3 regions of the Methylobacterium sp. Gmos1 genome follow, and region 2 is predicted to be linked to each of the others. Evidence: predicted binding sites of a transcription regulator. Region 2 holds the regulator's gene; each other region holds the start of a gene.
The links. Region 2 encodes PhoB, which activates phosphate uptake and scavenging genes when phosphate is short. Its sites were predicted from a motif close to TGTCATNNANCTGTCAT; they were not measured.
Positions count from the first base shown of each region.

Region 1 (9,899 bases), on a different contig from region 2:
TGCGCTGAGGCAACGCCGCCCGCGGCGGCCGCGCGGGCCGCATTGATCTTTGCTGGTAGGATTCTATTACTGGCGGCTATCGCGACCGGGCGGGGTCGCCTCGCGCGAGGGCGGCGCGGGGTTCAGGGGCAGGTCATGTCGGACGCCGACGACGCGTTCATTCGTCAATCCTTCGACCTGATCGACGGTCTCGACGGGCTGTCGGACCCGCTCGACGTGCAGAAGACGATCTTCGATCTCGTGGCCCGCTGCGGCTTCTCCTCCTTCGCGATCACCCGGCTGCCGCAGGCGAGCGAGCGGATCAGCCCCCACATCCTGCTCAGCGTCTGGCCGCAGGACTGGCTGGCGCATTACGACCGGGTCGGCCACTACCGCTACGATCCCGTGGCGCGCCACTGCCTGCGCACCACCGAGCCCTTCGTCTGGAGCGAGGTGCCCTACGAGCCCGAGACCGCGCCCCAGGCCCGCCGGGTGATGGAGGAGGCGCGCGAGCACGGGCTGGGCGTGGGCTACTGCGTGCCGATCCACGATGCCAGCGGCTTCCTGGGCGGGTTCTCGCTCGCCGGCGAGCGGGTCGACATGACGCCGCGGGTGCGCCGGGCCATCCATCTGCTCGGGCTCTACGCCTGGTCGGCCGCCTCCCGGACCACGGCCCGCCGGCGCCGGCCAGTCGGCCGGCTCCTGAGTGCCCGCGAGCGCGATGTCCTCTCCTTCGCCGCGCAGGGCCGCACCCGGGAGGAGACCGCCGACCTCCTCGGCGTCTCGGTCGAGACCGTCGCGACGCACCTGCGCAACGCCCGCAGCAAGATCGGCACCCGCAACACCACCCACACGGTGATCGAGGCCCTGCGCCTGCGCGAGATCACGCTCTGACACGATTTTCGCACGCTTCCTTCCGGACATCGTATCACCAGCCCGCGCGGTGACGCCGTAGGCTTCGCACGCCCGAGCGAAGCCGATTTCCGCATTGCGACCGCGATCCGGCACGATCGCCTGAAAGCAATCGCTCGGAAATCGTATGATCTCGTCCCGAGTCGATTGCTTGCGGATATGAGGTCGGGAGCCCTTCGCGGCGCCCGGAGCCGAGCCCGATGCGGGGCACCCCGGCAGATCGCGCTAAACTCGCTCTCGTCCTACCGGTTTTCGGGGATACCGGAGCGCGTCCACCTCTGGCCTTATGGAGGCCGGTACCGAGGGACATCGGCGCATGATCCGCCTCCACGTCATCGACCGGGCGAGCCGTGGCGCCTACGCGGACGCTCTGGCGCAGCACCACGCCCTGCGATGCGCCGACGCCGGGGAGAGCGGCTGCCGGACGCTGCGCGCCGTCGATGCCGCCGGGCGCGACCGGTTCGACGGCGAGGCCACGCGCTACCTGCTCGCCATCGACGATGACGGCCAGGTCGCGGGCGGCACGCGGCTCCTGCCCTCCGACGAGCCGACGCTCCTGAGCGAGATCTTCCCGCACCTCGCCGAGATACGCGGCTTCGAGCGCGGGCCCGCGACGTGGGAATGCACCCGGTTCTTCGCCTCGGCGCGCTTCCGCGAGGATCGGCCGCTGTCGCGAGCGGCCGGGGTGGTGGCGGCGGGCCTGATCGAGCACTGCCTCGAGCAGGGCATCCCGCGCCTGAACCTCGTCATCGAGACCTGCTGGATTCCCCAGATGGCGGATATCGGCTGGAATCCGCGGCCCCTCGGCCTGCCGGCCGTCACGGCGGGCGTCTCGCTCTGCGCAGTGACGATCGCGATGACCGAGGAGGCGCTGGAGACGACCCGAGCCGCCTACGGCGTCGACACCCCCGTCCTCGCCGGGGCCCGCCCTTCGATTCCGCCGGCCCGGGCCCGGCCCGGGTGCGGCCTGACAGCCTGAGATCGCCCGCGATGCCGCGTCCCGACGACACTCACCTCTCCACCCCGATCCTGCGGAGCGTGCGCCTGCCGGCTCGCCCGCCCGCTCCGGCCGACCGCCTGGCCGAGCACCTGATCGAGGCCTACCGGCACGCCGCGGAGTGCCAGGACCCGGTCGCCCTCGACCTGATCCGGCTCGCGCTCTGGCACGTGGGCCGGACCTATCCGCCCGCGGACGCCACGGCATCCGCCAAGGAGCGGTGGTCATGACCTTCGGCGCATCCCCTTTCACCCGGTCCCGCCGCGGGCCGGCCCGTCCCGACACCCGTTCCGCTCCCGACCAGGCACGCACCACGATGGCGACCGCTCATCCTTTCCCTCTCCCGTCCCTCTCCCAGGCCGCCCGGGCCGAGATCCAGGCCCTGCGCCTCGCCGCCGGCATCCTCGACCTGCAGTGCACCGCGAGCCCGGACATCCGCGACCTGCCCTCGGTGCAGGCGATGATCCGGGCGGCCGCGGCGGTGTTCGACGAGCTCGGCTTCGGCGAGGAGGGCGAGGCCGAGCGGGCGATGTCGTGCTGAGCGGCGAGGGGCCGCTTCTCTCTTTCGCCGGATGATGCACCGGGCGGACCCTCCCCCGCAGAGGCAGGGCTGCCCGGGCAAAGGGGTGGCGCGCCTCCCCTCTCCCACTCGGGAGAGGGGATCCCGCGCTTGATTTCGAGAGGGATTTTTCCTGGACAGCCCTGCCGCAGACGGGGGGAGGGTTCAGGGCGCGGCGTTCAATACGCCACCCGCTTCTCGACGTAGCGGAACTGGATCGCCGTCAGCCCGATCACGATCGCCATCAGCACCACCGACTGCGCCGCCGAGCCGCCGAGATCGGCGCCGATGCGGCCGTCCTGGTAGACCTTGTAGACCAGGGTCTGGGTCGCCCGGCCCGGGCCGCCGTGGGTGAGTACGTCGATGACGCCGAACGTCTCGCAGAAGGCGTAGACGACGTTGACCACCATCAGGAAGAACGTGGTCGGCGAGAGCAGCGGGAAGACGATGGTCCAGAATCGCCGCGCCGGACGGGCGCCGTCGATCGCCGCCGCCTCGATCACGCTGCCCGGAATCGCCTGGAGGCCGGCGAGGAAGAACAGGAAGTTGTACGAGACCTGCTTCCAGGCCGCCGCCATCACCACCAGGATCATCGCGTGGTTCCCGTCGAGCAGCGGGTTCCACGGGATGCCGATCTGGTTGAGCCCGCGGGCGATCAGCCCGAGGCCCGGCTGGAACAGGAAGCCGAACAGCACGCCCGCCACCGCCGGCGCCACCGCGTAGGGCCAGATCAGCAGGGTCCGGTAGATCCCCGAGCCGCGGATCTCCCGGTCGGCCATGACGGCGAGCAGCAGCGCGAAGCCGAGAGAGAGCCCCGCCACCGCCGCGGCGAAGACCAGCGTGGTGGCGAGCGCCTGGTAGTAGGCCGGATCCGTGAACAGGGCCCGGTAGTTCTCGAACCAGACGAACTCGGTCGAGAGCCCGAACGCGTCCTGCATCTGGAACGACTGCCAGACCGCCTGCACGGCCGGCCAGTAGAAGAACAGGCCGACGATGAGGAGCTGCGGCGCGATCAGCGCCGCCGGCAGCAGCCGGCCTCCGAAGGTGACGCGCTCGGGCCCCATGATGTTACCGTCCGGCCTGCTTCTCGAACTGGCGCAGCATCGCGTTGCCGCGGGTCGCCGCCTCGTCGAGGGCCTGCTTGGCCGTCTTCTTGCCGGCGAGCGTCGCCTCGATCTCCTCGGCCCACATGTCGCGCATCTGCGGCAGGTTGCCGAGGCGCAGGCCCCGGGAATTCTCGGTCGGCGGCTTGTTGGTCAGTTCCTTGATCGGCACCTCGAGCGCCGGGTTCTTGTCGTAGAAGCCGTCCGCCTTGGACTTCTCGTAGGCCGCCTTGGTGATCGGCATGTAGCCGGTGGTCTGGTGGAGCTTCGCTTGGCGATCCGTATCGGACAGGAAGCTGAAGAACTTCGCCACGCCCTTGTACTCGTCGGGCTTCTTGCCGCCCATCACCCACAGCGAGGCGCCGCCGATGATGCTGTTCTGCGGCGCGCCCGGAACGTCGGGATAGTACGGCATCGGCGCCGAGGCCCAGGCGAACTTCGCCGCGCCCTTGACGTTGCCGTAGGAGCCGGACGACCCGAACATGATCGGGCACTCGCCGGCGGTGAAGCGGCCGAAGCCGCTGTCGTAGCGGCCGGAATAGTCGAAGGACTTGTCCTTCTGCGCCTCGGCGAGGTTGCCGATGTGCTTGACCTGGAGCGGGCCGTTGATCTCGAGCGTGGTGTCGAGGCCGTCCATGCCGTTCGCCTTGGTGGCCACCGGCACGTTGTGCCAGGCCGAGAGCTGCTCGATGTTGAGCCAGGTGACCCAGGTGGTCGAGAAGCCGCAATTCGGGAAGCCGTTCTGCGTCAGCTTCTTGGCCGCCGCGAACAGGTCCGGCCAGGTCTTCGGCGGCTCGGAGAGGCCGATCGCCTTCAGGGCGTCGAGGTTGACCCACATCACCATCGACGAGGAGTTGAACGGGAACGAGAGCATCTCGCCCTTGGTCGTCGAGTAGTAGCCGGTGATCGCCGGCAGGTAGGCGCTCGGGTCGAACGGCTCGCCCGCGTCCTTCATCAGCTGGTAGACCGGCTTCACCGCGCCCTTGGCCGACATCATCGTGGCGGTGCCGACCTCGAACACCTGCATGATGTGCGGCGCGGTGCCGGCGCGGAAGGCGGCGATGCCGGCATTCAGCGTCTCGCCGTAATTGCCCTTGTAGGTCGGCACCACCTTGTAGTCGCTCTGCGAGGCATTGAACTCGTCGGCGAGGCGGTTGACCGCGTCGTTGTTGGCGCCCGTCATCGCGTGCCACCATTGCAGCTCGGTCACGGCGAGCGCCGGGGTGGCGGCCAGGCCCAAGCCGAGGCCGGCGAGCGCGATGCGGATGGTCGTGGTGGGGGCCATCGGGTGTCCTCTCCTCGTGTGCGGCCCCTCATGCGGGGCCCGCGTGACACTCCGACGACAAAAGCGCCGGTGCGACGCGGCCCGCACCGTTCCGGCGGCGGGCGCTTGTTGGTAGCTGGCTAAGCACAGCCGTGCCGAGCGAGCAAGGGAGGTTGTGACGGCTACGACCGCTTGCGGTTGCGCAGGGCCTGGATGGTCGTCGTCGGGGTGATCGCCTCGGGGTCGATCGGGCAGTGCAGGATCGCCGGCAGGCCCGACTCGATCGCCCGCGCCAGTGCCGCCGGAAAATCCTCCGTGCGCTCGACCCGCTCGCCGTAGCCGCCGAAGGCCTTGGCATAGGCGGCGAAATCCGGGTTCCGGAGCGCGGTGCCGGAGACGCGGCCGGGATATTCCCGCTCCTGGTGCATCCGGATCGTGCCGTACATCCCGTTGTCGACCAGGATGATGATGACCGGCAGGTCGTACTGCACGGCGGTCGCGAAGTCCTGGCCGTTCATCAGGAAGTCGCCGTCGCCCGACACCGCCACCACGGTGCGCTCCGGCAGGAGCCGCTTGGCGCCGATGGCGGCGGGCACGCCGTAGCCCATCGAGCCCGAGGTCGGGGCGAGCTGGCCGTCATGGGCGCGGAACGGCCAGAACCGGTGGACCCAGGTGGCGAAGTTGCCTGCCCCGTTGCACAGGATCGCGTCCGCCGGCAGCGCCTCGCGCAGATGGGCCATCACGCCGCCCATCTGGAGGGTGCCCGGCGTGGTGATCCGGGATGGATCGCTCCAGGCGAGGTAATCGGCGTGCAGGGCCTCGGTGCCGGCGGCCCAGGGCAGGGCCCGGGGCGGCTGCACCGTCTCGATCGCCGCCGCGAAGGCGGTGGGGCTCGCGTTGATCGCGAGCGCCGGGCTGTAGACGCGGCCCAGCTCCTCCGGGTCCGGGTGGACGTGGACGAGGGTCTGGCGGGGTCCTGGAATGTCGAGGAGCGTGTAGCCCTGCGACGGGATCTCCGACAGCCGGCCGCCGACGAGGAGCAGGAGGTCGGCCTCCTCGATCCGGGCCAGGAGCTTCGGGTTGACGCCCAGCCCGAGATCGCCGGCGTAGCAGCGATGGTCGGCCGGGATGGTGCCCTGGCGCCGGAACGAGCAGGCGACGGGGAGCGAGAACAGGTCGGCAAAGCGAGCGAAGCGCCGCACGGCCTGCTCCGACCAGCGGCTGCCGCCGAGGATCGCGAAGGGCTTCTCGGCGCGAGCGAGGAGGTTCTGGAGCTCGACCATCTGGGACAGCGCCGGATGGGTCTCGACCGGCCGGAAGGCGGGCGCGTCGGGCACGCTCGCCGTCCCGGTCAGCATGTCCTCGGGCAGCGCGATCACCACCGGGCCGGGCCGGCCGGCGGTGGCGACGTGGAAGGCGCGGGCGACGAGTTCCGGCAGGCGCTCGGCGCTGTCGATCTCGGTCACCCACTTGGCGATGGTGCCGAACACCGCCCGGTAATCGAGTTCCTGGAACGCCTCGCGCTCGCGCGCCGCCCGCTCGATCTGGCCGACGAACAGGATCATCGGGGTCGAGTCCTGCTTGGCGATGTGCAGGCCCGGCGAGGCGTTGGTGGCCCCGGGCCCGCGGGTGACGAAGCAGATGCCGGGCTTCCCCGTCAGCTTGCCGTGCGCCTCCGCCATCATGGCGGCCCCGCCCTCCTGCCGGCAGACGGTGAGGCGGATCTCGGCGTCGTGCAGCGCGTCGAGCACCGCGAGGTAGCTCTCGCCGGGCACGCAGAAGATGTCGCCGACGCCGTGGCGGGCGAGCTGGTCCACCAGGATCTGCCCGCCGGTGCGGGGGCGGGGGGCGTCGGTCATGGGCGTGTCCTCCGTCGAGTCATCTTCTTGAGTTGCTTCTCGCGCGTGCTGTGTAGACTGAGGCCTTGCGAGCGCTGCCTGCTCTGACTTGGCGCTACCAATCCGACCGACGCTTCACGGCTTCAGGATTCGTGCCAACGCGATGACTGCTCCGATGATAGCGAGTGTCTGGAATCCTATAAGCCCGGCGACCCATTTGATGACATCGCTCTTGGTCGACTCGATGCGCGATTCGAGACGCAATTCAGTCTCTCGCAGACTCGCTTTGACGCCCTCAATATCGGATTTCGTGCCGGCTTTCAGTGCTTCGATGCTTGTTTCGACACTCTTGAAATCCGTTTTCGTTGGAATGTCGCCTTGGATTGCCTCGACAAAGGCATCGGCTAGACCCTCTGCCTGCTCTGGCGGCATCTTCGCTCGGTCGCGGAGCGTACGAGCGAATTTGAGGGTGTCGAAAGCGATCGAGGTCATGGCGGGGTTCGGGCACCTTCCGGAGGCTCGTACCAACGATCATAGCAGTCCGTACCGGCCTTGGCTCGCGTAGCCGGTACGAATGGAATGCGTCACCCGCCCCAGGCCGGATCCGCCAGCACGCTCTCGGTATGATCCCCGACCTGCGGCGAGGCGGTCTCGGCCGCCATCGGCACGCCGTCGATGACGATCGGCGAGCGCACGCTCGGGATCGTGCCGCCCTTCGCCCGCGGATCGGGCAGGTCCAGGCGCATCCCGCGATGGACCACCTGGGGGTCGGAAAAGACCTCGGCGAGGTCGTTGATCGGGCCGACCGGGACGTTGACCGCGCCGAGCCGCGCCAGCAGATCGGCCTTGCTGTGGCGGCTGGTCTCCGCCGCGATGAGCGGGATCAGCACGTCGCGCCGCGTCACCCGGCCGGGATTGGTCGAATAGTCCGGATCGAGGTGCCAGGTGGTGCCGAGCACGGTGCAGAACTTCTGGAACTGCCCGTCGTTGCCGCAGGCGACGATGATGTGGCCGTCCGAGGTCGGGAAGACCTGGTAGGGCACGATGCTGGTATGCTCGTTGCCCATCCTGGGCGGCAGCATCCCCGACACGAGGTAGACCAGGGCCTGGTTGCCCAGCACCGAGACCTGCGTGTCGAGGAGCGCCATATCGATGTGGCAGCCCTTGCCCGTGGCGTGCCGGCCCTGGAGTGCGGCGAGGATCGCCACCGTGCCGTAGACCCCGGTGAACACGTCCGCGAAGGCGACCGCGGTCTTGACCGGCTCGCCCTGGGGCTCGCCGGTGAGCGACATGATCCCGCCGAGCCCCTGGACCATGAAGTCGTAGCCGGCCCGCGGCGCGTAGGGGCCGTCCTGGCCGAAGCCGGTGACCGAGCAGGTGATGAGCCGCGGGTTGAGGGCGCTTAAAGCTTCGTGGTCGAGGCCGTACTTCTTCAGCCCCCCGACCTTGAAGTTCTCGATCACCACGTCGGCGTGGGCGGCGAGCTTCTTCACCACCGCCTGGCCCTCGGCGGTCTCGAAATCCGCCGCGACCGAGCGCTTGCCGCGGTTCGTCGAGTGGAAATACGAGGCCGAGAGCGTGTCGCCATGTGCGCCCTCGACGAAGGGGGGGCCCCAGGAGCGGGTGTCGTCGCCGACGCCCGGCCGCTCGACCTTGACCACGTCGGCGCCGAGATCCGCCAGGAGCTGGCCGATCCAGGGCCCTGCCAGGATGCGGGCGAGTTCGAGCACCTTGATGCCGGCGAGCGGTTTGTGCACGGAAACGATGCCTCCCGTCAGGCGCCTCCCGTTCCAGGATGGCGCTTTCGGATTCCCCCGCGGGAATCTCAGTCCCGCTTGCATACGACGCAGTTCGAGCCGCGGGAAAGCCCGCCCGCCTCCGGTCAGCCCTGCACCAGCCGCCGTCCGGTGGCAGGGTCGAACAGGTGCAGGGCGGAGGGCTCGATCGCGAGGCGCACGGTGTCGCCCTCCTGCTGGCCCGAGCCCGCCGGCACCTGCACCGCGACGTCGGTGCCGGCGAGCGGCCCGTGCAGCAGGCGGGTGGCCCCGAGTTCCTCCACGAAGGCGATCCGGAAGGGGAGGCCGTCCTCGGCGATCCGCAGGTCCTCGGGCCGGATGCCGGCCTCGACCGCGGTGCCCGGCGCGACCCCGGAGACCGGGATCACCGCGCCGTCGATCCGCACGCCCCCGGCGACGGCCTCGGCCTTCAGGATGTTCATCGGCGGCGAGCCCATGAAGGTCGCGACGTAGCGGGTGGCGGGGCGGCGGTAGATCTCGATCGGCGTGCCGACCTGCTCGATCTGCCCGCCATTCATCACCACCAGCCGGTCGGCCATGGTCATCGCCTCGACCTGGTCGTGGGTGACGTAGACTGTGGTGACGCCGAGCTGGCGCTGGAGGCGGCGGATCTCGACCCGCATCTGCACCCGGAGCTTGGCGTCGAGGTTCGACAGTGGCTCGTCGAACAGGAAGACCTGGGGCTTGCGCACGATCGCCCGCCCCATCGCGACGCGCTGGCGCTGGCCGCCCGAGAGCTGGCGCGGGTAGCGCGTCAGCATCGCATCGAGGCCCAGCAACCGCGCCGCCTCCTTCACCCGGGTCTCGATCTCGTCCTTGGGCGTGCCGCGGTTGCGCAGGCCGTAAGCCAGGTTGTCGTAGACGCGCATGTGGGGATAGAGCGCGTAGTTCTGGAACACCATCGCGATGTCGCGGTCGGCGGGCTCGACGTCGTTGACGGTGCGGCCGCCGATGGTGATTGCCCCCGAGGTCACGGTCTCGAGGCCGGCGATCATCCGCAGCACCGTGGACTTGCCGCAGCCGGACGGGCCGACGAGGACGCAGAAGGCGCCGTCCGGCACGTCGAGCGAGACGCCGCGCACCGCGTCGACGCCGCCGGAATAGGTCTTGCGCAAGTTGTCGAGGGCGAGGCCGGCCATCAGACGCGTCCGATCGTACGGGAGTAGGTCACTTCTCGGTCTCCACCAGGCCGCGCACGAACAGCTTCTGCATCGCGAACACCACCACGACCGGCGGCAACATGGCGAGCACCGCGGTCGCCATGACGATCTGCCACTCGGTGAGCTGGTCGGTGATCGAGGTCATCTTGCGCAGGCCGATCACCACCGTCTGCATGTCGTCGCGGGTGGTGACGAGGAGCGGCCAGAGATACTGGTTCCAGCCGTAGAGGAACTGGATCACGAACAAAGCCGCCATCGTCGTGCGCGAGAGCGGCAGCAGGGTGTCGAGGA
Region 1 is NZ_JBSNCC010000004.1:239,645-249,543, reverse strand. Features, by position in the region: gene ACS5PV_RS10285 (helix-turn-helix transcriptional regulator) at 136-873, shown strand; gene ACS5PV_RS10280 (acyl-homoserine-lactone synthase) at 1,208-1,870, shown strand; gene ACS5PV_RS10275 (hypothetical protein) at 1,882-2,118, shown strand; gene ACS5PV_RS10270 (hypothetical protein) at 2,115-2,429, shown strand; gene ugpA (sn-glycerol-3-phosphate ABC transporter permease UgpA) at 2,627-3,511, opposite strand; gene ugpB (sn-glycerol-3-phosphate ABC transporter substrate-binding protein UgpB) at 3,516-4,835, opposite strand; gene ACS5PV_RS10255 (thiamine pyrophosphate-binding protein) at 4,997-6,673, opposite strand; gene ACS5PV_RS10250 (DUF1640 domain-containing protein) at 6,788-7,144, opposite strand; gene ACS5PV_RS10245 (CaiB/BaiF CoA transferase family protein) at 7,237-8,409, opposite strand; gene ACS5PV_RS10240 (ABC transporter ATP-binding protein) at 8,535-9,587, opposite strand; gene ugpE (sn-glycerol-3-phosphate ABC transporter permease UgpE) at 9,616-9,899, opposite strand, start outside.
Region 1: ugpB (sn-glycerol-3-phosphate ABC transporter substrate-binding protein UgpB) is a predicted target of PhoB. The motif match lies at 4,879-4,895, and genes of this name have one in related genera.

Region 2 (9,899 bases):
CGTGACCTCGATGGCGCTGGTGCCGCGCTGGACCTGGAACGGCGCCGCCTCGATCCGCTCGCGGATGCGCTCGGCGACCTGGCGGGCGGCGTCGAGCCCGGTATCGGGCACCACCACGACGATCTCCTCGCCGCCGAAGCGCGCCACCACGTCGATGCCGCGGGTCTGGGCCCGGATGCGGTTGGCGAATTCCTTCAGGACCTCGTCGCCGGCATCGTGCCCGAACCGGTCGTTGATCGTCTTGAAGCGGTCGATGTCGAGGAGCAGCAGCGCCACCGGCCGGTCACGCAAGGACGGCTCTGAGAACAGGCCGCCGAGGTAGCTGTCGAGGTAGCGCCGGTTGTGCAGGCCGGTGAGCCCGTCGGTCACCGCGAGGTCCATCGAGACCTGGACCGATTCGCGCAGCGAATCCGAGAAGCGCCGGCGCTTCACCTGGGTCCGGACCCGGGCGACGAGCTCGTTGCGGTCGATCGGGCGGACGAGGTAGTCGTGCACGCCGAGGTCGAGGCCGCGCATGATCCGCGCCTTGTCGTGCGCGTCGGCCATCATCACCACCGGCACGGTGCGGGTGCGGTCGAGGGAGCGGAGCTGGCTGCACAGGCGCAGGCCGTCGTGGTCCTGGAGGTCGAGGCTCACCAGCACCACGTCGTACTCGCCGGCCTTGACCCGCTCCAGCGCGTCCTGCGGCGAGGCCACGGTCTCGACGCGGTGGTACTGCCCGAGCGCCGCCGCCAGCCGCTCGGCCGAGGACGGGCGATCCTCGACGATCAGCACGTTGGCGTCGTGACCGGTCTCGGCGGCGGCCGCCGCCAGCGGATCGCCGACCCGCGACGCCATGGCGCGGCTGCGCAGCTCGTCGGTCACCGCCTTGAGGCGCACCAGGCTGCGCACCCGGGCCATCAGGGCGGTGTCGTCGATCGGCTTGGTCAAGAAGTCGTCGGCGCCGGCGTCGAGCCCGCGCAGGCGGTCGCTCGGCTGGTCGAGGGCGGTCACCATCACCACCGGCAGGTGCGCGGTGGTGGGCGTCGACTTGATCCGCCGGCACACCTCGAACCCGTCCATGCCCGGCATCATCACGTCGAGCAGCACGATGTCGCACAGGCCCTTCTCGCACACCGCGAGCGCGTCGGGCCCGTTCATCGCCGAAACGACGTCGAAATACTCGACGGTCAATTTCGTTTCGAGCAACTTAATATTCGGGAAAAGGTCGTCGACGATGAGAACGCGTGCCGACATGGAAGGCCAGGCCCCTCTCAGCTCTGCTCAGCTCTGGCGCTCGTCGCCGACATAGGTGCGGACCGTCGCGAGGAACTTCGCGACCGAGATGGGCTTCGACAGGTAGGCCTCGCAGCCCCCCTCGCGGATGCGCTCCTCGTCACCCTTCATGGCGAAGGCCGTGATGGCGATCACCGGGATGCTCTTGAGCTCATCGTCCTCCTTGAGCCATTTAGTGACCTCGAGGCCCGACACCTCGGGGAGCTGAATGTCCATCAGGATCAGGTCAGGCCGATGCCGGCGCGCCAGCTCGATCGCCTCGATCCCGTTGGCCGTCTTGAGGGTCGCGTAGCCGTGAGCCTCCAACAGGTCGTTGAAGAGCTTCATGTTCAGCTCGTTATCCTCGACGATGAGCACCGTCTTTGTCATGGCTCACTGTCTCCGGCGCTCCAGCGGGCCGCGTCACACCCCGGCTGCGACCGGAACCGCAACACTGTTAAGCGGCACATGTTGATGAAACGCAAATTCGATGGATTTGCCAGGGGGTCCGATCCCCGTGGCGGAGTGCTGAGCGAATCCGCCGCGGAGGCGCTGGGAGGCCGCGTCTTCGCCTACGTCACCGGCGAGCCCGGGCGACTGCTGCGCTTCATGGAGAGCTCCGGCCTGTCGCCGGATGCGCTGCGGCAGGCGGCCGACAGCCCCGATCTCGTCGCCGGCCTCCTCGACCACGTGGTGGCCGACGAGGAGCTGCTGCTCGCCTGCGCCACCGCCCTGGAGGTGCCGCCCGAGCGGATCACCCAGGCCTGGCGCCGCCTCGGACCGCCCGAGGATCCCGGCGAGTTCGGGGCGTGAGCGGAGGCGCGCTCTGCCGCGATTGCGGGGCGAGCTTGCCGGGCGACGCCCCGCGCTGCCGGGCCTGCGGCTCGCCGCGCCTTCTCGCCCATCCGGAGCGCGACACGCTCGCCATCGCGCATGTCGATTGCGACGCGTTCTACGCCGCGGTCGAGAAGCGCGACGACCCCTCGCTCCGCGACCGGCCGCTGATCATCGGCGGCGGTCGGCGCGGGGTGGTCTCGACCGCCTGCTACATCGCCCGCATCCGCGGCGTGCACTCGGCGATGCCGATGTTCCGCGCGCTCGAGGCCTGCCCGGACGCGGTGGTGCTGCGGCCCGACATGGAGAAATACGCCCGGGTCGGCCGGCAGGTGCGGGCGATGATGCAGGCGCTGACCCCGCTGGTCGAGCCGGTCTCGATCGACGAGGCCTTCCTCGATCTGTCGGGCACCGAGCGGCTGCACGGCGCCTCGCCCGCCGTGACGCTGGCGCGCTTCGCCCGCGCGGTGGAGGCGGAGATCGGCATCACCGTCTCGGTCGGGCTCGCGCCCAACAAGTTCCTGGCCAAGATCGCCTCGGATCTCGAGAAGCCGCGCGGCTTCTCGATCATCGGCCGGGCGGAGGCCCAAAGTTTCCTGGCGCCGCGGCCGGTGCGGATCCTGCCCGGCATCGGCCAGGCCGCGGCGGAGCGCCTGGCGGCGCTCGGCATCCAGCGCATCGGCGAGATCGGCCGGATCGCACCCGAGCGGCTGCATGCGAGCCTCGGGCGCGACGCCGCCCGCCTCCTGGCGCTCGCGCGCGGCGAGGACCGGCGCGTGGTGCAGCCGCGGCGGGAAGCGAAGAGCATCTCGGGCGAGACCACCTTCGCGGAGGACCTGCGCGCCTTCGAGGCCCTGCGGCCGGTGCTGTGGCGGCTGTGCGAGACGGTGGCGCGGCGCCTGAAGCGGGCCGAGCTCGCCGCCGGCAGCGTCACCCTGAAGCTGAAGGATCGGGATTTTCGCCTGCGCACCCGCACCCGCTCGGGGCTGGCGCCGACGCAGGTCGCCGAGCGGCTGTTTCGCCCGGCCGAGGCGCTGCTGCGCGACTCCTGCGACGGCACCGCCTACCGGCTGATCGGCGTCGGGGCCGGCGATCTCTGCGACGCGGCCCACGCCGACCGCGGCGACCTCGCCGACGTCTCGGCGGTGCGCGAGGCGAGCCGGGCGGCGGCGATCGACGCCCTGCGCGAGCGCTTCGGCGCGACCGCCGTGCAGCGCGGGCTCGGCTTCGCGCCGCAGGCCGGGGGGCCTCCCGGCAAGGACCATCGCGGCAAGGAGCCGCCGGAGCGGGAGCCGCGCTGACGGCGCCGGAGGTCGCCGCCCTACTTGCAGTCCTTGCTCTCCGGCATGAGGTCGATGCGCGACAGCTCGCCCTTGAGCGAGAACTCGCCGTAATCGAGGCGCAGCGCGCCGCTGACACCGTTCTCGTAGAGGTCGAAGGCGAGGACGTAGACCGGGGTCCGCTCCCCCTCCCCCGGCGAGAAGTAGCTCAGCGTCACCGGCCAGTGCGGCATCGCCGCCATCGCGCCCTCGCGCAACGGCGCCTCGACCGGAGCGGAGGCGGGCTTGAGCGCGTCGGGCTTGGGAGCATCGGCTCTCGGCGCATCGGGCGCGGCGGGCTTGGGTGCTTCGGGCCTGGGTGCCTCGGGCTTTGATGTCTCGGGCTTGGCCGCGACGCGCTGCGGACCAATCACCGCCAAGGTGTCGTAGACCTTGCGGCCGTCATCCGAGCCGTCGAACACCTTGACGGCGACAGTGGATTGCCCGGCCCGGGCAGCCTCGATCAGCCGCTTCATGTGGGCGGCCGGAAACAGCACCTCGCCCGGCACCGCCATCTCGCCGCGCTTGGGCTGCTTGAGGGTGACGTCGAGGCCCTTGTCGCCGCGCTCGGCATTGCCGTCGACCGGGGCCGCCGCCTTGCCGTTGAGGTCGGACTGGGTGCGGAAGCGGAAGCTGCGCCCGTCGCCGCTCTCGAACGTGGTGTTGCGCAGATCGGAGGTGCGGGTGCCGCTCTCCGAGCTCTCCAGCACCGTGACCTGCCGGTACTGCAGCGCGAAGCCCTTGCAGGCGTCGCCGGTGAAATCGAACACGATCCGGCCGCGGGCGCTCTCGACCGCGCGGGTGCCGGAACTGCCGGACAGGGACAGGTCGTAGACGGCGCGGTGGGGCGCGAGGTGCACGGCCTCCGCCGCCATCGCGGGCGACGAGAGCGCGAGCAGGACGCACGCGAGGAGTGATCGCATGAGGTCTCCCGGGGCGGCCGTCGGTGCTGGCGTCGGCCCTGTTGGTCGTTCCAAGATAGGCCCCGCCCCGGCCCCCGGCAACGTTCCGGGGCGCGGCGATCGCCGGCCGGCCGGCCCGGGCCGTGGCGCTGCGGCCACGCTTGTCGAAGACCGCACCGACGACCTCCGCGCGTCGGGAGCCGCGAGGACGGCGCAACCTGCGATCATGCGGTACCCCGGTATGCCGGTCTCTCCGGGGCGCCGTGGCAACCCATTGATGGGTAAGGGTAAGCCCGCGGCGCGCTCCGGTAGGGCCGCGCCTTGCCCGGCTCCGGCGGCGCGACCCGGCCGGGTCCCGGCCGCCGTGAGGCCGCGGGGAAAAACCGACTCGGCGGGGGGCGGACTCTTGCGCGGGTGTTAGCCCGTCCTGTAGGTTCACCCCCGTCGCCACCGCTCCAGGCGTGGCGGCGATCACCAGCAGGATCGGACGGATTCACCGCGCGGCCGAACGGCGTGCCGCTCGCGGCTGCGTGCCGATTCCATGGGTGATGTCGGGGGAGTGGAGGCGGCGATGATGGATGCGGGTCCGGGCTGGACGAAGGAACGCGTCGAGCTTCTCAAGCGGCTGTGGAGCGACGGCCGCAGCGCCAGCCAGATCGCCGCCGAGCTCGGTGGCGTCTCCCGCAACGCCGTCATCGGCAAGGTCCACCGCCTCGGCCTCGCCGGGCGCATCGTGAAGGCCAACGGCGCCGCGCCGTCCGGCCGCCGTCCCCGGGCCGAGGGCGAGTCCGCCGGCACGGCCGGCGAGACCCCATCGGTGCTCGCCCCGGCGCCGCCGGCGCTGGCCCTGTATCAGGCCACGCCGCCCGCTGTCGGAGACGCGCTGCCGGAGAGCGCCCGCGTCACCATCATGGAGCTGCGGGAATTCATGTGCCGCTGGCCGATGGGCGACCCGTCGACGCCCGATTTCCGCTTCTGCGGCGACCGCGCCATCACCGGCCTGCCCTACTGCACCCACCACAGCCGCCTAGCCTACCAGCCCGCCGCCGAGCGCAGGCGCGACCGCAAGGTCGTCGGGTTCCGCTAGGGGCCGCGTTCCACCGGAGGACACGGAGGCGGCGCCGCGCCGCTTCCGCCGCGATGCCTTCCAACGCGTCGACGATATCGCTCAAATCCTAACGAATCCTGTCCGGCGGCTCGCCCGGAAGGGATTCGGCGAGGCCGCGTCATCCCGGGTTCCGCTATCCCGGCCCCGGGATGACGCGGAGGTGGAGCAACCGATGGTCGAGCCGTCGAGATTGCTCCGTTCGTCTCGAAGGGGCAGCCTCACGGCTCCGGCGCGAACATCTCGTCGAAGGAGTAGCCGGAGCCGCGCACGGTGCGGATCGGGTCGCTGTCGCGGCCACGGTTGATCGCCTTGCGCAGGCGGCCTATATGCACGTCGACCGTGCGCTCGTCGATGTAGACGTCGTGGCCCCACACGCCATCGAGCAGTTGCTCGCGCGAGAAGACCCGGCCGGGGCTCTGCATCAGGAATTCGAGCAGCTTGAACTCGGTCGGGCCGAGATGCAGCTCGCGGCCGTCGCGGCGCACCCGGTGGCTGACCCGGTCGAGCTCGATGTCGCCGGCCACCAGCAGGTCGGCGACGTGGGCGGGCTTCGAGCGGCGCAGCAGCGCGCGCACCCGCGCCAGCAATTCGGGCACCGAGAACGGCTTGACGATGTAGTCGTCGGCGCCGGTGGCGAGCCCCCGCACCCGGTCGCCCTCCTCGCCCCGCGCCGTCAGCATGATGACCGGCAGCCGTTCGGTCTCGCGGCGGGCGCGGATGCGCCGGCACAGCTCGATCCCCGACAGGCCCGGCATCATCCAGTCGAGGAGGACGAGGTCGGGCACCTGCTCGCGCAGGCGGATATCCGCCTCGTCGCCGCGCGCGACGGCGTCGACCTCGAAGCCCTCGGCCTCGAGGTTGTAGCGCAGGAGGAGGGTGAGGGCTTCCTCGTCCTCGACGATCAGGATGCGGGTACTCATCGCGGATTACTTCGGGCGGCGGAGGATGGATGGCAGGAAAAGGCCCGCCGGACCGGAAGCCCGGCGGGCCTGCCGCCTCAGACCTCGGTCTGGTTGTCGAGGGTGGCGAAGCTCGACCGGTCGTTCTTCGGACGATCGGTCGGCAGGGTCTCGCCGGTGGCGAGGTAGTGGATGGTCTCGGCGATGTTGGTGGTGTGGTCGCCGATGCGCTCGACGTTCTTGGCGCAGAACAGGAGGTGCGTGCAGAACGTGATGTTGCGCGGATCCTCCATCATGTAGGTCAGGAGCTCGCGGAACAGCGAGGTGTAGAGCGCGTCGATGCCGCCGTCCCGGGCCCAGACGTCGAGGGCGACGACGGTGTCCTGGGTGGCGTAGGCGTCGAGCACGTCCTTGAGCTGGCCCTGGACCAGCTCGTTCATGTGCTCCACGCCGACGACGATCTTCTGGAGCTGGACCTGGTCGGCGATGGCCACGACGCGCTTGGCGACGTTCTTGGCCAGGTCCCCGATGCGCTCGAGGTCGCCCGAGACGCGGATCGCCGAGATCGTCTCGCGCAGGTCGACGGCGAGCGGCTGGCGCCGGGCGATGAGGAGGATGGCCTTCTCCTCGATCTCGCGCTGGAGCCCGTCGAGGCGCTGGTCGGCGGCGATCACCGCCTGGGCGAGGGCGGCGTCGCGGCGCAAGAGCGCCTGGCCGGAATCGGCCACCATCTTCTCGGCGATGCCGCCCATCTCCGAGATGCTGCGCCGGAGGTTCTGCAACTCCTGATCGTAGGAGGTGACGATGTGGCTCGACATGGATTGCGACTCCCCGCGATGAGGGTGGCGTGTGTGGCGCGCCGGCCCGGCAGGGCCGGGCCGGCGAAGCGAGTCGGTGAGCCTCAGCCGAACCGGCCGGTGATGTAGTCCTGGGTCTGGCGCTTCGACGGGTTCATGAACAGCCGGTTGGTCGGCCCGAACTCGACCAGCTCGCCGAGATACATGAAGGCGGTGAACTGCGAGATGCGCGCCGCCTGCTGCATGTTGTGGGTGACGATGGCGATGGTGAACTCACCGCGCAGCTGCTCGATCAGCTCCTCGATGCGGCCGGTCGAGATCGGGTCGAGGGCCGAGGTCGGCTCGTCGAACAGGATCACCTCCGGGCGCTGCGCCACCGTGCGGGCGATGCACAGGCGCTGCTGCTGGCCGCCGGACAGGCCCATGCCCGACTGCTTGAGCTTGTCCTTCACCTCGTCCCACAGGGCGCCCTTGCGCAGGGCCTCCTCGACGCGGTTGTCGAGGTCGGCCTTGCCGAGGCGCTCGTAGAGCCGGATGCCGAACGCGATGTTGTCGTAGATCGACATCGGGAACGGCGTCGGCTTCTGGAACACCATGCCGACCCGGGCGCGCAGCTCGTTAAGGTCGATCGACGGGTCCAGGATGTTGCGGCCGTCGAGCAGGATCTCGCCTTCCGCCCGCTGCTCGGGGTAGAGGCTGTAGATCCGGTTGAAGGTGCGCAGCAGGGTGGACTTGCCGCAGCCCGACGGGCCGATCAGCGCCGTGACCTGGCGGTCGAGGAAGTTGAGGTTGATGTTCTTCAACCCCTTGAAGTCGCCGTAGTAGAAGTTGAGGTCCTTCACGGCGAGGCGGATCGCGGCGGACTCGTCGGCCGTGCTCTGGCCCACGACCGGCACGGCGGTGGCGGTGGCGCTCATCGGGTGGTCTCCCAGCAGGGTTCTGCGGTCAGCGCCCCTTCGGGCCGCTCAGGACGAGGCGGGCCACGATCGACAGGCCCAGGATGGTGACGGTGATGAGGAGCGCGCCGGCCCAGGCCAGCTGGCGCCAGTTCTCGTAGGGCGACAGGGCGAACTGGTAGATCATCACCGGCAGGTTCGCGACGCCGCCCATCAGGTTCGAGTTGAACCAGGAATTGTTGTTGAGCGCGGTGAAGAGGAGCGGCGCGGTCTCGCCGGCGATGCGGGCGAGCGCGAGCAGCACGCCGGTGACGATGCCGGACTGCGCCGCCCGCCAGGTGACGCTGCGGATCACGATCGAGGTCGGCGCGCCGAGCGCCGCGCCGGCCTCGCGCAGGGTGCCGGGCACCAGCCGCAGCATGTCCTCGGTGGTGCGCACGATCACCGGGGTGGCGATGATGGCGAGCGCGACGCCCCCGGCCCAGCCCGAATACCCGCCCATCGGCCGCACCATCAGGGTGTAGACGAACAGGCCGATCAGGATCGAGGGGGCCGAAAGCAGGATGTCGTTGAGGAATCGGATCAGGTTGGCGAGGTGCGAGGTGCGGCCGTACTCGGCAAGGTAGGTGCCGGCGAGCACGCCGACGGGGGTGGCCACCACGATGCCGAGCGCCGTCATGACGAGGCTGCCGAGGATCGCGTTGGCGATGCCGCCGCCCTCGGAGCCGGGGCCGGGGGTGACCTGGGTGAACAGGGCCGGGGAGAAGCCGCGCACGCCCTCGATGACGAGCATCAGCAGGATCGAGCCGAGCACCACCGCGCCGAGCAAAGTGGCGGTGGTGCAGGCGGCGACCAGGATCCTGTCGGCCGAGCGCCGGCCGGCGCGGACCCGGCCCCATTCCGCGGGGGCTGAGCGGGCGGGGGTGGCCGGGCTTGCGACCGCGGCGGGGGAGGCGTTCATCGGGAGGCGTCCTGCGGGTGCGGAGGATCAGGCCACCTTCGCGCGGCGCACCAGCAGCCGGGCGATGATGAGCACGATGAAGGTGACGACGAACAGGATGCAGCCGAGCGCCATCAGCGAGTTGAGCTGGAGGCCGTCGGCCTCGTTGAACTCGTTGGCGATGCGCGAGGCGATGGTCGAGCCCGGATCGAAGATCGAGGCCGAGAGGCGGTTGGCGTTGCCGATCACGAAGGTGACCGCCATGGTCTCGCCGAGCGCGCGGCCGAGGCCCAGCATGATCGCCCCGATGATCGAGACCGAGGCCTGCGGGATCAGGACGTGGCGCACGACCTCCCAGGTGGTGCAGCCGATGCCGTAGGCGCTCTCGCGCAAGACGGTCGGGATCTGGTCGAGCATGTCGCGGGTGATCGAGGCGACGAACGGCACGATCATGATCGCCAGGATGATGCCGGCGGTGAGCACGCCGACGCCCGACGGCACCTGGGCGTAGAACAGGGTGCCGACGATCGGCATCCCCTCGACGACGTTCGAGACCGGGATCTGCACGAAGCGCGCGAAGAGCGGCGCGAACACGAACAGGCCCCACATGCCGTAGATGATGCTCGGCACGGCGGCGAGCAGCTCGATCGTCATCGCGACCGGGCGGCGGGCCCAGCCGGGGCAGAGCTGGGTCAGGTAGATCGCGATGCCGAGCGAGATCGGCACGCCGATGACGAGGGCGAGCAGCGCCGAGACCAGGGTGCCGATGATGGCGACGAGTGCGCCGTACTGCTCGCGCCCGACGTTCCAGGCGCTCGAGACGAGGAAGCCCGGGCCGAATTCCCGGAAGGCCGGCCAGCCGCCATAGGCGATCGAGGCCAGGATGCCGGCGAGCACCAGGAGCACCAGCAGCGCCGAGGCGAGGGCGGCGCCGCGGAAGAGGCGGTCGC
Region 2 is NZ_JBSNCC010000018.1:99,776-109,674, reverse strand. Features, by position in the region: gene ACS5PV_RS26150 (PleD family two-component system response regulator) at 1-1,236, opposite strand, end outside; gene ACS5PV_RS26145 (response regulator) at 1,264-1,644, opposite strand; gene ACS5PV_RS26140 (DUF3572 domain-containing protein) at 1,780-2,067, shown strand; gene ACS5PV_RS26135 (DNA polymerase IV) at 2,064-3,389, shown strand; gene ACS5PV_RS26130 (cell envelope integrity EipB family protein) at 3,410-4,330, opposite strand; gene ACS5PV_RS26125 (GcrA family cell cycle regulator) at 4,881-5,396, shown strand; gene phoB (phosphate regulon transcriptional regulator PhoB) at 5,636-6,337, opposite strand; gene phoU (phosphate signaling complex protein PhoU) at 6,415-7,134, opposite strand; gene pstB (phosphate ABC transporter ATP-binding protein PstB) at 7,218-8,030, opposite strand; gene pstA (phosphate ABC transporter permease PstA) at 8,059-8,970, opposite strand; gene pstC (phosphate ABC transporter permease subunit PstC) at 8,998-9,899, opposite strand, start outside.

Region 3 (9,899 bases), on a different contig from region 2:
CAATAGGCCACGCTTGAGCACCGGAATGACGTGCGCGCCGCGCCCGGGTTCCCGGATCGTCCCGGGTTTTACTGCGCAGAAACCATTATGTGCCCGCCACCTCCGGCTCCCAGCCGATCGCCCGCCGCAGGAAGGCGGCGCCCAGCGCCGCGAAGGCGGCGGTCTCGGCGCTGGTCTTGCCGTGGGAATGGCCGCCGGCCTCGGGCTCGTAGAAGCGGGCGGGGTAGCCCAAGCCCTGGAGCTTCGCCGCCATCTTGCGGGCGTGGCCCGGATGCACCCGGTCGTCGCGCCGCGTCGTGGCGATCAGGATCGGCGGGTAGGGCCGGCCGGCTTCGGCCAGGTGGTAGGCCGAGATGTGCTGGAGGAAGGCCCAGTCCTGCGGGTCGTCGGGGTCGCCGTACTCGGCGATCCAGCTCGCGCCGGCGAGAAGCTTGGTGTAGCGCCGCATGTCGATCAGCGGCACGGTGCAGAACAGCGCGCCGAAGCGCTCGGGGTAGCGCGTCAGCATGTTGGCGATGAGGAGCCCGCCGTTCGAGCCGCCCTCGGCGGCGATGCGGCCGGGCCGGGTTACGCCGCGGTGCACCAGGTCGGCGGCCACTGCCGCGAAGTCGTCGTGGGTGAGCGCCTTGCCCTCGCGCCGCCCGGCCTCGTGCCAGCGGGTGCCGAACTCGCCGCCGCCGCGGATGTTCGCCACCACCCGCGTGCCGCCCTTGGCGAGCCAGAGCCGGCCGAGCACCGCCGAGTAGCCGGCGAGGTTCGTGACCTGGAAGCCGCCATAGCCCGAGAGGTGCACCGGCGCCTCGCCGGTCTCCCCGGGCGGGCCGGCCTGGACGTAGGGGATGCGCTCGCCGTCGCTCGACACCGCCTCGTGCCGGGTCACCACCATGCCGTCGGCCTCGAACAGGGACGGGGCCTGCTTCAGGAGCCTCGGGGCGGCGAGGTCGGGGCGGGTGGTCAGAAGCGTCGAGGGGGTGACGGGGTCGTTCGCCGCCACCATCAGGTCGCCGTTCGATTCCTCCTCCTCGCCGTCCATCGACCACACGCTGACGACGCCGAGCTCCGGTAGCCCCGCGACGCGGCTCTCGGCCCAGCCGCCCTGCGAGGGAGTGAAGACCGGAAACACCGCCTTCAAGTCGTCGAGGACCGAGATGACGAGGTGCCCGCCGGTCCAGAAGAAGCCCTGGAGCGCCCGGCGCGGGCCGGGGGTGAACAGGACCTGGAAATCACGGTCGCCGGCCAGGAACGCGTCGAGCCCGATGCCGAGCACGCTGTCGGCCGGGTGGGTCGCGCCGCCGACCGCCCACGGCGTGCGGGTGCGGATGGCGAGATACCCGCGGTGCCAGTGGGCGTCGGCATCGGTCGGGATGTCGAGGCGGGTCTTCGGCCCGGTGCGGTCGCCGAGGCTGATCGTGCCGTCGAAGAAGCCGGTGCGCTCGGCGAATACCAGGCGCTCGGGGCTGGCCTCCCGGTCCGGGTAGCCGTAGGCGACCATGCTGGTCGGGCCGGCGGAGAAGATCACCGGCGCGGCGAGCGGATCGGTGCCGCGCCGCCACAGCCGCACGGTGCGCGCGTAGCCGGCCGGCGTCGCGTGCTCCGGGCCGCCGAGCGGACTGGCCAGCAGCAGCGTGTCGGGATCGAGCCAGACCGGGATGCTCTTGGCCTCCGGCAGCGAGAAACCGTCCGGGACGAAGCGGCGCTCGGCCAGGTCGAACTCGCGCACCACCGTCGCGTCGCCGCCGCCGCGGGAGAGCTGGATCAGGGCGCGGGCGTGGCTGCCCGGCAGGCTCGCGGCGCCGCTCCACACCCAGTCCTCGCCCTCGTCGCGGGCGAGCGCGTCGAGGTCGAGGAGCACGTCCCAGGCCGGCTCGGGCTTGGCGTACTCGCTCTCCGTCGTGCGCCGCCACAGGCCGCGGGGATGCCCGGCATCCTGCCACAGGTTGTAGAGGAGCCCCCCGCGGCGGGTGACGCCCGGGATCTTGTCCGGCCGGTCGAGGGCGGCCTTCAGGCCGTCGCGGTCGGCGGCGAAACGCCCGTCGGCGAGGACTGCGAGCGTGTCGGCGTTCTGCGCCTCGACCCAGGCGAGGGCGCGCTCCCCGTCGATCTCCTCGAGCCAGAGATGCGGATCGTCGTCGGGAGCCCGGAGGGTCGGGCGGGGATCGGGGGTCGGCGGGTTGAGGGGCGAAGACATGCCTGGCTCGTCGGTTGGCGTTTCGCGGGAGGATCTAGCTGGGCCGCGGACCGGATCCAGGGTGATGCCGGAAAGGAACAGCGGCGCCCGGGCGTGCGGCAGCGTCATACGGCTGCAACAGCCCGTCTGTTTGAGGGAGACGACAGGGCGCGGGTCGGCACCGGCCCGGGAGAACCCGCATGACCGGTACCGGCTTTGCCGCCATCATCTGCCTCGCCCTCACGGTGATCAACCTCGCGAGCCTCGTGGTCGCGCTTCGCCGCCTCGGCCGGCCCGATCCGGATCCGGCAGGACGCGAGGACGCCCCCGTCACGGTGGTGCGGCCGGTCTGCGGCCTTGAGACCTACAGCGAGGAGACGCTGGCCTCGGGCTTTCGCCTCGCCTACCCGCGCTACGAGCTGATCTTCTGCGTCGCCCGCGCCACCGACCCGATCGTGCCGCTGGTCGAGCGGCTGATCGCCGCGAATCCGGGCGTGCCGGCCCGGCTGATCGTCGGCGACGAGCGGGTGAGCGACAACCCGAAGCTCAACAACTGCATCCGCGGTTGGGACGAGGCGCGCCACGACTGGATCGTGCTCGCCGACTCGAACGTGCTGATGCCGGCGGACTACATCCAGCGCCTGCGCGCCGCCTGGCGCCCCGACACCGGCCTCGTCTGCTCGACGCCGGTCGGCACCCGGCCCGGCAGCTTCTGGGCCGAGGTCGAGTGCGCCTTCCTCAACACCCTCCAGGCGCGCTGGCAATACGTCGGCGAGGCGCTCGGCCTCGGCTTCGCCCAGGGCAAGAGCATGCTCTGGCACCGCCCGCTGCTGGAGGCGCAGGGCGGTATCCGGGCGCTCGGCGCCGAGATCGCCGAGGACGCCGCGGCGACCAAGCTGGTGCGGGCGATGGGCCGCAAGGTCCACCTCGTCGCCTCGCCCTTCGCCCAGCCGCTCGGGCCCCGCCGCGCCGCCGAGGTGTGGTCGCGCCAGCTGCGCTGGGCGCGCCTGCGCCGCGTCACCTTCCCGCTGTTCTTCGCCCCCGAGATCGGCACCGGCGCGGTGATCCCGATGCTGGCGGCCTATCCGGCGGCGGGTGGGGGCCTCACCGGCCTCGCGGCGATGCTCGGCACCGCCGCCGCCTGGTACGGCGCCGAGTGGCGGCTCGCTGCCCGCAACGGCTGGCCGCGCTCCTGGCGCTGGCCGCTTACGTGTCTCGTCCGCGACCTCTCGTTCATCCCGATCTGGCTCGCCGCCTGGGTCGCCCGCGACATCGTCTGGCGCGGCAACGCCATGGACATCCGCACCAAGCCCGCTCGCCTCGGCGCCGACGCTCCGGCCGCGGTTCCATAATGCTTGACGAGCGAGCCGGACAGGATCACGCTCCCCACCGTCCCTCCCGCCCGAGGCGGGGAGGACTGAGACCGACGGAGGGAGGCATGACGCCACCCATGCGACGGGCCGCGACGATCGCCCCGGGTGCCGTCCGGGCCGGGCCGTAGCGGCGGATTGTTTCGGATGACGGAGCGGAGGCGGCCCCACGGGGCGGTGAAGCCACGCGACGCGTGCGCCTTCCGGTGACCGACGAGCCCCGACCTCGGTCGCTTCCGTTCTGTTGAGGAAGACCAGAAGCCTGCCCGGCGGGATTCATGTCCCGCGCGCGGACCTGCCGGACAGCCCGCAGCCCCCCGGCCGGGAACTGCCGCCGTTCACGCCTCCGGCGCCATCCAGATCCGGGTCAGCCGCGCCAGATGCACCAGGGCCTTCTGGAAACGCTCGGACGTCCCCTCGACCCGTGCGTGGATCCCGAGCGCGCTCAGGCTGACGATATGGGCCTCGACCTCGCCGATCGACGCCGCCGCGACCTGGATCGGGGAGCCCGGGACCAGCATGACCGTCGCCACCGGAGCGAGCAGCAGGCCACCGCGGCTCAGGTTCAGGATCTCGGTGCGGTAGCTCCGGCCGCCGTGGCGCAGCCGCGCCGACAGGGTGACGGGAAAGCGCCGGTCGCGCCGCCGCTCGCTGCCGAGCTGCACCGCGGCCACCATCGCCGTCGACGCTGGGGAAGCCGGACCGAACTGAGGCGTGTGTGACGTTGCTGTCATGACTGTTCTGGTCGCAGAGGTAGGTTAAGCCTCGTTTAATGAATCGGTGGTTAACCATCATCTGACAAATTTTCGCTCATTGACCGGGACCAGGCCCGCCATGACGATGGGATCCGAGGCAGGCCCGCGCCCGAGGGTGTTCCGGGCGCGGAGGACGGTGCGCCGCGCGGGGCTTCGCCGCGTGGCAGGACGGGGCGTGACGGCGTGAGCCGTGACGCGCGCTCCGGCTGGCGCAACCCCTTCGCCCGCCTGTTCGGGCGCGGCGCGGCGCGGCGGCTCGTCGATGCCTGCCCGGACCTCGTCGCGGAGATCGACGCCGCGGGCCGGCTCGTGCGCGCCTCGCCGGCGAGCCTCGCGCTGACCGGCCGCGCGCCCGAAACCCTCGCGGGGCTTTCCCTCACCGAATGGGCCCACCCGGAGGACCGTCCCGCCGTGGCGGCCCTCGTCGGCGGCGGCGCCCTGGTGCATCGCCTGTCCCACGCCGACGGGCGCTGGATCTGGGTCGAGACCCGCCTGTCGGCACAAGGACCGCCCTTCGTCGCGGCGATCCGCGACGCGGGCGCGCGCCAGGACGCGGAGGCGTCGCTGCGCGCGAGCCGGGCGCATTACCGCGCGCTCGCCGACACGCTGCCCCAGCTCGTCTGGATGGAGCGCACCGATACCGGCGAGACCGTCTACGCCAACCCGGCCTTCGAGCGCTATTTCGGCCCGATCGGCCCCGGCCGGGCGGCGCGGCAGGAACGCTACCACCCCGACGACCGGCCGCGGATCACCGCGGCGCTGGTCGAGGGCGGCAGCGGCGAGGCGAAAGGCCGCCTGCGCGACCGCGACGGCGCCTATCGCTGGCACCAGCTCTCGTTCCAGCCCCTGCGCAAGGACGACGCGCTCCTCGGCTGGCTCGGCTCGGCCCTCGACATCGACGATATCCTGGCCGCCCGCAAGGCGCTGGAGGAGACCGGTGACCTCCTGCGCCTCGCTCAGGACGCCGCCGGCGCCGGCCTGTTCGACCTCGACCTCGTCACCCGCGAGGTGACCCTGGCGCCCGAGAGCGCGCGGCTGCACGGGCTGCCCGGCGACCGGCCGGCGGTGATCGGGCTCGGCGCCTGGCTGCGCCGGCTGGTGCCGCCGGACCGCAAGCCCGCCCTCGCCGCCTTCCGCGGCGCGGTGGCGGGCGGGGGCACCGTCGACATCGCCTTCCGGGTTACGGTACCCGGCGGCCAGCGCTGGATCCAGGCGATCGGCCGGCTCTGCCGCGACCGCGACGGGCGGGCACTGCGGATCACGGGCCTCAACCTCGACGTCTCGGCCCGCAAGGACGCGGAGGCCGGGCTCGTCGCCGCCAAGGCCGCGGCGGAAGCGGCGAAGGTCTCGGCGGAGGCGGCCAAGGTCGCCGCCGAGCGGGCGAATGCCGCCAAGACCGACTTCCTCTCGGCGATGAGCCACGAGATCCGCACGCCGCTGAACGCCGTGATCGGCTTCACCGGGCTGCTCGCGCAGGCCGACGACCTCGAGCCGGAGCTGCGCCGCTACGCCGGCCTCGCCCGCGCCTCGGCCGGGGGTCTCCTGACGCTCGTCAACGACATCCTCGACTTCTCCTCTGTCGAGGCCGGGGCGGTGGCCCTGCGGCCCGAGCCGTTCGCGATCGAGGCCTTGGCCGAGGGCTGCCTCGGGGTGGTCGGGGCGGCGGCCGCCGAGAAGAGCCTCGCGGTGACGAGCACCATCGACGCGAGCCTGCCGCGCCACCTCGTCGGCGACGAGGCGCGGCTGCGCCAGATCCTCCTCAACCTCCTCAACAACGCGGTGAAGTTCACCCCCCGCGGCAGCGTCGCCCTGTCCCTGCGCCACGAGGGCAGCGGCGCCTCCGGGGAGCGGATTCGCTTCTCCGTGTCTGACACCGGCATCGGCATCGCGCCCGAGACGCAGGGGCGGCTGTTCGAGCGCTTCTCGCAGGTCGACAGCTCGATCCGCCGCGACTACGGCGGCACCGGCCTCGGCCTCGCCATCAGCCGCCGCCTCGTCGAGGCGATGGGCGGCGAGATCGGGGTGATCTCGGCGGCCGGCCGCGGCGCGACCTTCTGGCTCACTCTGACCCTGCCCCGGGCCGAGGACCAGGCGCCGCCGGAGGCCCGCGCCGCGACCCGGCCGGGGCGGGCGGGCCGCATCCTCCTCGTCGAGGACATCGAGGTGAACCGCGAGCTCGCCTGCCTGATGCTGCGCAAGGCCGGCCACGGCGTCGACGTCGCCACCGACGGGTTCCAGGCGGTGCGGGCCGCCGAGGCGGGCGCCTACGACCTCGTGCTGATGGACGTGCAGATGCCGGGCCTCGACGGCACCATGGCGACGCGGCTGATCCGCTGCCTGCCCGGCCCCGCCGGGCGGGTGCCGGTGATCGCCATGACCGCCAACGTGCTGCCGGACCAGGTCCAGTCCTTCCGCGAGGCCGGGATGGACGACCACCTCGGCAAGCCCTTCACCCCGGCCGAGCTCGCCGCGCTCCTCGACCGCTGGCTCGACCGCGACGACGGCGCAGGAGAGGGCGCCGTCGAGGACGAGCCCGCCCTCGACCGGGCGCTCTACGACGGCGTCTGCGCCTACCTGCCGCCGGAGGCGGTGCGCCGCCTCCTCGGCCACCTCGCCGAGCAGGTCACCGGGGCGCTGGCCGGGGAGGGGACGGAGGCCGCCGGACGGGCGCGGCTGCGCTTCGAGGCGCACGGCCTCGTCTCGGCCGCCGGCATGCTCGGCTTCGCGGCCCTCTCCCGGTCCTGCGCCGAGCTCGAATCCTGCACCGAGGACGAGGTCGCCCGCGATCCCGCCGCCTTCGCGATGGCGCTCGCCCGCGCCCGCGCCCGCTGCACCGCGGCGGCCTTCGAGACCCGCCGCCTGATCTCGGACCTGGAGGCCGATGCAGTGGCGCCGGCCGGTCTCGGCCGGACGGCTTAAGGTGCGTGGGGAAAGGGGATGATGCGATCTCCTCGCGGACCGGAAGCCTCCGGCCCGGTCCCGATCGATCTCCGCACCAGCTGATGCCGCGTTCTCAAGTCGAGCGCTCCCCCCCCTCTCCCGTGTGGGAGAGGGGATCCCGCGTCTTCCGGAGTAGGGTGGAGGTAGTCAGGAGCGGCCTCTGAGGTCAGCCCCCCGCCTATCCCGGCGCCGCTGTGGACACCGATCCCCAGCCGCCTTGACTCGCCCCCGTGGTCTATCCCGCCCACCCGAAATCATCCTGAAGGATGTAAGACTGAATCGCACGGGATGCCGCCCGTCCCGGCAAGGTCCGCTTAATGATGCGGGCGCGATCCTGGCCTTGTTGCAGGGTCAGGTGGCGTTTCGACATGCACCGCAATCTTACCCGCGCCGTGGTCCGGCGCGGCCCGTCCTCGCGCGTCCTGTCCGGATGCGCCCTCGCTCTCACGGCGGCCTGCGGCCGGCCGGCGCTCGCAGCCGACTGGTATACCGGCGCCGAGGCGCCGGGCGCGCAGGACGCCTGGATCGTCTCGGTCGACACCTCGGCGACCGTCAGCTCGCAGGGCTCGCAATTCGCCGGCGCGACCGCGACCGCGGCGCCCGCCGGCTCCCTGCTGACCAGCGGCCTGCGCCTGCGGGCGGACACGCTGATCGGCTCGTACCGGTCCGGCACCGGGCTCGGCCAGCAGGCGGAGGTCGCGGCGCTCCTCGGCTACGGCTGGGTCTGGCCCGAGGCGGTGCTGTCGGCCTTCGTCGGCCTCAACGTGCGCCGCAACGAGGTGGCGGGGCTGGATGCGGGCGCACGCAACGCCGGCGGCCTCAAGGCGGCGCTCGACCTCTACGCCCGGCCGACCCCGGGCACGATGGTGCACGCCACCGGCACCTATTCCAGCACCTTCAACGCCTATTACGGCCGCCTGCGCGGCGGCGTCGCGGTGATGGGCGGCTTCCTCGGGCCCGAGGCGGCGCTCCTCGGCGACGACTACTACCGGCAGTGGCGGATCGGCGCCCATTGGAGCGGCTTCCAGTTCGGCGCGCTGCAATTCGGCGTCGCCGCCGGCTACCTGCACGACCAGACCCGCAAGGGCGGCCTCTACACCACCGTCGACATGCGGGCGGGCTTCTAGAGATGGCCGCCGCTCTCCGCTGGACCGCCTGGGCGCTGTCCGCTCTCCTCACCGTCGGGCTCCTCGTCCAGCCGGTCGGCCCGGCGGCGCAGACCTGGCTCTGCGCCGCCGCCTGCGCCGGCATGGCCGCCCTGTGGCTGCTGGCGCCGCGCCGCGGCCTGCCCCGGCTCGCCTTCCTGGCGCTCGGCACCCTGGTGGTGATCCGCTACGTCTACTGGCGCCTCACCGGCACGCTGCCCTCCCTCGACGATCCCGTCGGCCTCGGCTTCGGCCTCGTGCTGCTCGGGGCGGAACTGTACTGCGTGCTGATCCTGGCGGTGAGCCTGATCGTCAACGCCGATCCCCTGGTGCGCGCCCCCGTCGCGCTGCCGGCGGAGGCGGAGCTTCCCGCCGTCGACGTGCTGATCCCGAGCTACAACGAGTCGACCGAGCTGCTCGCCGTCACCCTCGCGGCGGCGCTGAACCTCGACTATCCGGCTCAAAAACTCACCGTCTGGCTCCTCGACGACGGCGGCACCGACCAGAAATGCGCCGATCCGGATCCGCGCAAGGCCGGAGCCGCGAGGGCGCGCCGGGCCGAGCTCCAGGCCCTCTGCACGGAACTCGGCGCCCGCTACCTGACGCGGGCGCGCAACGAGCACGCCAAGGCCGGCAACCTCAACAACGGTCTCACCGCCTCGCGCGCCGAGATCGTGCTGGTGCTGGATGCCGACCACGCGCCGTTCCGCTCGTTCCTCGCCGAGACGGTCGGGCTGTTCTCGCAGGACCCCAACCTGTTCCTGGTCCAGACCCCGCACGTCTTCCTCAATCCCGATCCGGTCGAGCGGAATCTGCGCACCTTCGCCCGCATGCCGTCCGAGAACGAGATGTTCTACGGCGTGACCCAGACCGGGCTCGACAAGTGGAACGGCTCGTTCTTCTGCGGCTCGGCGGCGCTCCTGCGCCGGTGCGCCCTCGACGCGGTCGGAGGGTTCTCCGGCATTACCATCACGGAGGATTGCGAGACCGCCCTCGACCTGCACGGCAAGGGCTGGACCAGCGCCTATGTCGGCCAGCCGCTGATCGCCGGGCTCCAGCCCGAGAGCCTGGCCGACTTCATCGTCCAGCGCGGCCGCTGGTGCCAGGGCATGATCCAGATCCTGATGCTCAAGAACCCGCTGACCAAGCGGGGCTTACGACCGATCCAGAAGCTCGCCTACCTGTCGAGCATGACGTTCTGGTTCTTCCCGCTGCCGCGGCTGATCTTCATGCTCGCGCCGCTCCTGCACATCTTCTTCGACGTCAAGATCTTCGTCTCGTCGGTGGACGAGGCCCTGGCCTACACGGCGACCTACATCATCGCCAACCTGATGATCCAGAACTACCTGTACGGCCACGTGCGCTGGCCGTTCGTCTCCGAGCTGTACGAGTACGTCCAGGGCGTGTTCCTGGTCCGCTCGATCGTCTCGGTGATCGCCTCGCCCCGGCGCCCGAGCTTCTCGGTCACCGCCAAGGGGGCGGGCCTCGACCACGACCACCTCTCCGCCCTGGCCTGGCCGTT
Region 3 is NZ_JBSNCC010000022.1:8,891-18,789, reverse strand. Features, by position in the region: gene ACS5PV_RS27765 (prolyl oligopeptidase family serine peptidase) at 86-2,188, opposite strand; gene ACS5PV_RS27760 (ceramide glucosyltransferase) at 2,368-3,519, shown strand; gene ACS5PV_RS27755 (PilZ domain-containing protein) at 3,876-4,271, opposite strand; gene ACS5PV_RS27750 (ATP-binding protein) at 4,476-7,211, shown strand; gene bcsS (cellulose biosynthesis protein BcsS) at 7,601-8,359, shown strand; gene bcsA (UDP-forming cellulose synthase catalytic subunit) at 8,362-9,899, shown strand, end outside.
Region 3: ACS5PV_RS27760 (ceramide glucosyltransferase) is a predicted target of PhoB. The motif match lies at 2,291-2,307, and genes of this name have one in related genera.